Regions from separate parts of the Enterobacter dykesii genome, predicted to be linked through region 2. Evidence: predicted binding sites of a transcription regulator. Region 2 holds the regulator's gene; the other holds the start of a gene.
What was found. Region 2 encodes sigma-54, which starts transcription at its own class of promoters, with help from an activator protein. Its sites were predicted from a motif close to GTTGGCACANNTTTCGCTNT; they were not measured.
Positions count from the first base shown of each region.

Region 1: a site for sigma-54 is predicted at 2,388-2,407, ahead of F0320_RS13415 (branched-chain amino acid ABC transporter substrate-binding protein). Genes of this name have one in related genera too.

Region 1 is NZ_CP126604.1:2,791,767-2,795,618, reverse strand. It holds gene livM (high-affinity branched-chain amino acid ABC transporter permease LivM) at 1-69, opposite strand, end outside; gene F0320_RS13420 (ABC transporter permease subunit) at 81-995, opposite strand; gene F0320_RS13415 (branched-chain amino acid ABC transporter substrate-binding protein) at 1,095-2,216, opposite strand; gene F0320_RS13410 (YecA family protein) at 2,642-3,310, shown strand; gene tyrP (tyrosine transporter TyrP) at 3,344-3,852, opposite strand, start outside.
Region 2 is NZ_CP126604.1:4,014,711-4,018,562, forward strand. It holds gene lptC (LPS export ABC transporter periplasmic protein LptC) at 1-566, shown strand, start outside; gene lptA (lipopolysaccharide ABC transporter substrate-binding protein LptA) at 535-1,089, shown strand; gene lptB (LPS export ABC transporter ATP-binding protein) at 1,096-1,821, shown strand; gene rpoN (RNA polymerase factor sigma-54) at 1,869-3,302, shown strand; gene hpf (ribosome hibernation promoting factor) at 3,325-3,612, shown strand; gene ptsN (PTS IIA-like nitrogen regulatory protein PtsN) at 3,695-3,852, shown strand, end outside.

The sequences.
Region 1 (3,852 bases), 1.2 Mb from region 2:
CAGCGCAATCAGCCCGGAAAAAATCGCGTCCTGGATGCAGCGTTTAAGTGAAAAACCGTGTGATGTCATCATTCTCTCCCTCACACTTTGGCCACAATCGGGCGCCCAAGCAGCCCCTGTGGACGGAAAATAAGGATCATGACCAGCAGGCCGAATGAGAAGACGTCTTTATAGTCCGAATTCACCATGCCCGAGAACTGGGCTTCCGCCACGCCCAGGATAAGGCCACCGAGCATGGCGCCGGGGAGGGAACCGATGCCGCCGAGCACCGCTGCAGTAAAGGCTTTAATGCCGATCACGAACCCGACGTAAAAATCAAAGGTGCCGTAATTCATGGTGATCAACACCCCCGCCAGACCGGCCATCGCCGCGCCGATGACAAAGACCAGCGAAATAATCCGGTCGGTGTTAATCCCCAGAATGGAGGCCATCTTACGATCCTGCTGGACCGCGCGGCACATCCGGCCCAGCCGGGTATGGTTGATAATCCAGGTGAGTACCAGCATGCCGGCAAACGAGGCAACCAGGATAAACACTTTGGTGTAGGTTATCTGCACGAACCCGTCGCCCAGATGCAGGCGAATCACGCCGTCCAGCATGGTTGGCACCCCTTGCTGACGCGGACCCTGGCTCAGCTGCGCGTAGTTTTGCAGGATAAGCGACATCCCGATGGCGGAGATCAGCGGTGCCAGGCGCGTGGAGTTGCGCAGCGGCTTGTAGGCGATACGTTCGATGGTCCAGCCGTACACCCCGGTGACCACGATGGTGAACACCAGCGTCCCAAGGATCAGCAGCGGGAACGACTGCAGACCGAAGAACGAGAGCAGCGCCAGGCCGATGGCGCAGAGATAGGCGGAAATCATATACACTTCGCCGTGGGCGAAATTGATCATCCCAATAATGCCGTACACCATGGTGTAGCCGATAGCGATTAAACCGTAGACGGAGCCCAGCGTTAAACCATTGATTAACTGTTGCAGGAAGAATGTACTCATCTTAGCGCGCTCGTTTTATAGGCTGCGCGAGCCGCGCAGCCTGATGTTTATTACGCGCCGGCGGGCAAACCCGCCGACGTTGAGCGTGACTCCGTCCCGTTACTGCACTTCCTTATATTTTCCTTTGTCGTCCCACTGGTAAACCACGTAGTCAGACACTTTCAGATCGCCTTTGCTGTCCCAGGCTTTTTTGCCCATCACCGTGTCGACGGAATTGGCTTTCAGCCACTCGCTGGCTTTGGCAGAGTCCTTGCCGCCGGTGGCCTTGAAGGCCGCGGCTATGGCCTGGACGGAGGCATAGGAGTAAAGGGTGTAACCTTCCGGCTCGAATTTACCGGCGCGGAATTTCTCGATAACCGCTTTACCGTCCGGAATAAGGCGTGGATCTTTACCGAAGGTCATGTAAATGCCGTTGGTGTATTGCGGGCCACCCGCGGCGGTCACCATCTCCTCGTTGACAATACAGTCGCCGGAGAAGAATTTCGCCTGCACGCCCTGTTCACGCATCTGGCGAACCAGCGGGCCGGCTTCCGGGTGACAGCCACCGAAGAATACGACGTCCGGTTTTTGCGCGCCGATCTTGGTCACCAGCGCGTTAAAGTCTTTTTCACCGCGGGATAACCCCTCGTACATCACATCCTGAACCCCGCGCTTCGCCAGCGCCGCTTTGGTGGCGTCAGCCAGACCCTGACCATAGGTGTCTTTATCGTGAATGATGACCACGCGTTTGGCTTTTAGCTTGTCGATGATGAAGTCGCTGGCCACCTGACCCTGCTGGTCATCGCGGCCGCACATGCGGAACATGTCGCTCATGCCGCGTTCGGTGATCAGCGGGTTAGTCGAGCCTGGGGTGATGGCGATAATGCCCGCGTCGCTGTACACCTCGGAGGCGGGCATGGTGGAAGAGGAGCAGAAATGGCCGACCACGGCGTTGACTTTATCCTGGTCAACTAAACGGTTTGCGACGGCGACGGCCTGCTTGGGCTCGCAGGCGTCATCCCCCTGAACCAGTTTGATCTTCTCGCCGTTAATGCCGCCTGCGGCATTAATGTCTTCAGCGGCCTGCGTTGCGCCATGCCAGTACTGATCGCCATAGGTCGCATTGGGACCCGTAAACGGCCCGGCCACGCCAATCACAATATCTGCCCGGGCGGAAAACGCCGTCACCAGGCAACCGGCCAACACAAGAGAAAGAGGAGTTCTGATTAATTTCAGCGACATTATTATGTTCCTTAGCAAAGAGGTTTTTGCACCACGGCGTAAACCCGAACGCCCGACGGCGCAGCCAATCCGAAACACGAGCAAGAACAAAATGCACTAAACGAACAAGATACAGACGGCATCCTGCATATTACGGCGAGATTTCCCTGCACAGAGGCGCACGAAGAACGTTAAGCAAAAACGTTGCCAGAATGGTTAACCCATTGACGAGCTTGCGACATGTTTGAGTATAGAGCGCCGCGTTATGCCGCCTTAGGGGAGGAGAAGAAATTACAGCGGAGATCACATATCGTTAACAATAAAGCCCATAAGTTGTGCAAAGGTCACGATTTGCACGTTTTTGCAGCAATAAAGACCTAAACTTCAGCCCGGAGAGGCGTGAGATATGTGTTAGGATCGTTTCCTTTTTTGCAGGAGTATCAGCGATGACTGAAGGCCCATTGAATGAAAGCGAAATGGCGTGGCTTGAAGAGACGTTAATGTCTTACGGTCATGACGACGCGTCCGTGATTGACGTGTCCGAACTGGACGGCATGCTTACCGCAGTGCTTTCCGGTCCTGTTGTCGTTGAGCCAGATGCCTGGCTGGTGGCGGTGTGGGGTGGCGAGAAGTACATTCCGCGCTGGAAAAACGATCGTGAGATGAACCGTTTTATCGATCTCTGCTTTAAGCACATGAACGATATTGCCGAGCGCCTGAGCGAGTACCCGGATCAGTTTGAACCGATGTTCGGTTATAACGACGTGGACGGTGAGAGCTATACCGTGGTGGAAGAGTGGTGCTATGGCTATATGCGCGGCGTGGCGCTGACGGACTGGTCAACCTTGCCGGAAGCCCTGAAGGCCGATCTTGACGTGATTGCCCTGCACGGGACGGAAGAGAACAGCGAGAAGCTTGATGAACTGTCCGAAGAGGAGTACATCTCCAGCATCGAAAGCATCCAGCCTGCGGCGCTGCGCCTGTATAACTACTGGGTAAACAACCCGCAGCAGCCGGAAGCGAAGAAGCCGACGGTGAACGGCACGAAGGTCGGGCGTAACGATCCGTGTCCTTGCGGCAGCGGGAAGAAGTTTAAGAGCTGCTGTTTGCACTAATAAAAAAGGGGCTGATGATAGCCCCTTTTTTATTTATCCCACTTCCGGCAGCATCCCGGCTGCAATCAACACTTGCACCAGAATAATCACCACACCACAGCAAAACACCACGCACAGCAGCGGTTTTCCTCCCGCCACGCGATACCCTTGCTGAGGATGCTGCTGGCGGCTTTTCCACGCCAGCAGGGAAGGGAGCAGCAGGGCCAGGATAGAGAGCGCTACCCCCGCATACCCCAGCGCCATCACAAACCCGCGTGGATAAAACAGCGCAAAAGCGAGCGGCGGCAGGAAGGTGATGGCCCCCGTCTGCAACCGTCCGGCCGCGGTATTGCGACGCTGGAACAGGTCGGCCAGGTAATCAAACAGGCCGAGCGCCACGCCCAGGAACGAGGTTGCCAGCGCCAGGTCGGCAAACAGGTGTACCGCCAGCTCCACGTGCGGGGAGGTGACGACTTCGCGCAGCGCCAGTAAAAAACCGTTCAGGCCAGCATGTTGCGCCATCAGCCCAATAAAGGTTGAGGAGTCAATGCTGCCCAGCGTCA
Region 2 (3,852 bases):
CCAGACGCTGGATTATCATTTTGCTTTCGCTTGTCGCACTGGTCTTGATTGGCGTGAACCTTGCCGATCGCGACGATACGCAAACGGAAGTGGTCAACAATAACGATCCAACCTATAAAAGCGATCACAGCGACACCGTGGTCTACAGCCCGGAAGGCGCGCTGAACTATCGTCTGATTGCCCAGCATGTTGAATATTTTTCAGATGACGGTATTTCGTGGTTTACCCAACCTGTCATGACCACATTTGATAAGGACAAAGTGCCGACGTGGTCAATTAAGTCAGATAGGGCAAAACTGACAAATGACCGTATGCTTTATCTGTATGGCCACGTTGAAGTCAACGCCCTGACCGCTGACTCGCAACTGCGAAAAATTACGACGGATAATGCCCAGATTAACCTGGTAACCCAGGACGTGACCTCGCAGGATCTGGTCACACTGTATGGCACAACATTTAATTCCAGCGGTTTGAGAATGCGCGGGAACTTACGCAGCAAGAACGCCGAGCTGATTGAAAAGGTTAGAACCTCCTATGAAATTCAAAACAAACAAACTCAGCCTTAAAGTAATTATCGCCAGCGCGATGCTGGCGACCAGTCTCCCCGCGCTTGCTGTAACGGGCGATACCGACCAACCGATCCATATCGAGTCTGATACCCAGTCGCTCGATATGCAGGGCAACGTCGTCACCTTCACGGGTAACGTCGTCATGACTCAGGGCACCATCAAAATTAACGCCGACAAAGTGGTCGTGACCCGTCCGGGTGGCGAGCAGGGCAAAGAGATCATTGATGGTTACGGCAACCCGGCCACCTTCTACCAGATGCAGGACAACGGCAAGCCGGTGAAAGGCCGCGCCTCGCATATGCACTATGAGCTGGCGAAGGACCTGGTCATCCTGACCGGAAACGCGTATCTGGAACAGCTGGACAGCAACATTACCGGCGACCAGATCACCTATCTGGTGAAAGAGCAAAAAATGCAGGCCTCCAGCGAGAAAGGCAAACGCGTCACGACCGTCCTGGTTCCGTCGCAGCTGCAGGACAAAGGCAAAGGCCAGGCCCCGGCACAGAAGAAGAGTAACTAATTCGTTATGGCAACATTAACTGCAAAAAATCTCGCGAAGGCCTACAAGGGCCGCCGTGTCGTAGAAGATGTCAGTCTGACCGTCAACTCCGGCGAAATCGTGGGGCTGCTTGGCCCTAACGGTGCGGGTAAAACCACCACTTTCTACATGGTCGTTGGCATTGTGCCGCGCGATGCCGGCAACATTATCATTGACGATGAAGACATCAGCCTTCTGCCTCTGCACGCGCGCGCGCGTCGCGGGATCGGCTACCTGCCGCAGGAAGCCTCCATTTTCCGTCGCCTTAGCGTTTACGATAACCTGATGGCGGTCCTGGAAATTCGTAACGATCTGACCAGCGAACAGCGTCAGGATCGTGCCAACGAGTTGATGGAAGAGTTCCACATTGAGCATCTGCGCGACAGCCTCGGTCAGGCCCTCTCCGGGGGTGAACGCCGTCGTGTTGAGATTGCGCGTGCGCTGGCTGCAAACCCGAAATTTATCCTTCTGGATGAACCGTTTGCGGGCGTTGACCCGATCTCGGTTATCGACATTAAACGCATCATTGAACACCTGCGTGACAGCGGGCTTGGCGTACTGATCACCGACCACAACGTTCGTGAAACGCTGGCCGTGTGTGAACGCGCGTATATTGTGAGCCAGGGCAATCTGATCGCCCACGGTACGCCGCAGCAGATCCTCGAAGACGATCATGTTAAGCGCGTCTATCTTGGGGAAGACTTCAGACTCTGATAGGGTAGAGGTAACGTAACGCCGAACCGGAGAAAAAAGCTCTGAACATGAAGCAAGGTTTGCAATTAAGGCTCAGCCAACAACTGGCAATGACGCCGCAGCTACAGCAGGCAATTCGCCTGTTGCAACTGTCCACGTTAGAACTTCAGCAGGAGCTCCAGCAGGCGCTGGACAGCAACCCCCTGCTGGAACAAACCGATCTTCATGACGAGGTAGACGCTCAGCAGTCACAGGATACAGAAGCGCTCGACACCGCGGATGCACTCGAACAAAAAGAGATGCCCGACGAGCTTCCGCTGGATGCCAGCTGGGATGAAATCTACACCGCCGGAACCCCTTCCGGTACGCGTGCAGACTACCAGGATGATGAGCTACCGGTCTATCAGGGAGAGACCACCCAGTCGCTGCAGGATTACCTGATGTGGCAGGTGGAACTTACCCCCTTCTCCGATACCGACCGCGCGATTGCCACCTCAATTGTCGATGCCGTTGACGACACCGGCTATTTGACCGTCACGCTGGACGATATCCTGGAAAGCATGGGCGACGACGAGATTGAGCTTGAGGAAGTTGAAGCCGTTCTGAAGCGCATCCAGCGTTTCGATCCGGTAGGCGTAGCCGCAAAAGATCTGCGCGACTGCCTGCTGATCCAGCTTTCTCAGTTCAGCAAAGAGACGCCATGGCTCGACGAGGCGCGCTTAATCATCAGCGATCATCTGGATCTGTTGGCCAACCACGATTTCCGCAGCCTGATGCGCGTCACGCGCCTGAAGGAAGAGGTGCTGAAAGAAGCGGTGAATCTGATCCAGTCGCTCGATCCGCGCCCGGGACAGTCGATCCAGACCAGCGAACCCGAGTACGTGATCCCGGACGTGCTGGTCAGAAAACACAATGACCGCTGGGTCGTTGAACTGAATTCAGACAGCATCCCTCGTCTGCAAATCAACCAGCAGTATGCCTCCATGTGCACCAGCGCGCGTAACGACTCCGACAATCAATATATTCGCAGCAATCTTCAGGAAGCGCGATGGCTGATCAAAAGTCTGGAGAGCCGAAATGATACGCTGCTGCGCGTCAGCCGCTGTATTGTCGAACAGCAGCAGGCGTTCTTTGAGCAGGGCGAAGAGTATATGAAACCGATGGTACTGGCGGATATCGCCCAGGCCGTCGAGATGCATGAATCAACCATTTCCCGTGTCACCACGCAGAAGTATCTGCACAGTCCACGCGGTATATTTGAGCTTAAGTATTTCTTCTCCAGCCATGTGAATACCGAGGGCGGCGGCGAAGCGTCGTCAACGGCCATTCGTGCCCTGGTGAAGAAGTTGATCGCCGCGGAGAACCCCGCGAAGCCACTAAGCGACAGTAAGTTAACCACCATGCTGTCCGATCAGGGTATTATGGTGGCACGTCGTACTGTTGCGAAGTATCGAGAGTCTTTATCCATTCCGCCGTCCAACCAGCGTAAACAGCTGGTCTGACACAACCGATAAGGAAGACACTATGCAGCTCAACATCACTGGACAAAACGTCGAAATTACTGAGGCTTTACGCGACTTCGTTAACGCGAAGTTTGCAAAACTCGAGCAGTATTTCGAAAGGATCAATCAGGTCTATATTGTGTTGAAAGTGGAGAAAGTGACTCATATCTCGGATGCCACCCTGCATGTTAACGGGGGTGAACTGCATGCCAGTGCGGAAGGGCAAGACATGTACGCTGCTATCGACGGCTTGATTGATAAGCTTGCACGACAGCTTAATAAACATAAAGATAAACTGAAACAACACTAATTGTCCGGGCAGTTAACGGGTGCAGGAAGGCCTGTTGTGAAACACAACAGGCCATTTGTACAGTTAGCGCTTAGGTGAAATTATGATGAACAACGATTCCGCTCTTCAACTGAGCAATGTCCTTAACCAGGAATGTACCCGCAGTGCGGTTCACTGCCAGAGCAAAAAACGTGCGCTGGAGATCATCAGTGAACTGGCTGCCAAACAGCTGGGCCTGCCGCCGCAGGTGGTGTTCGAAGC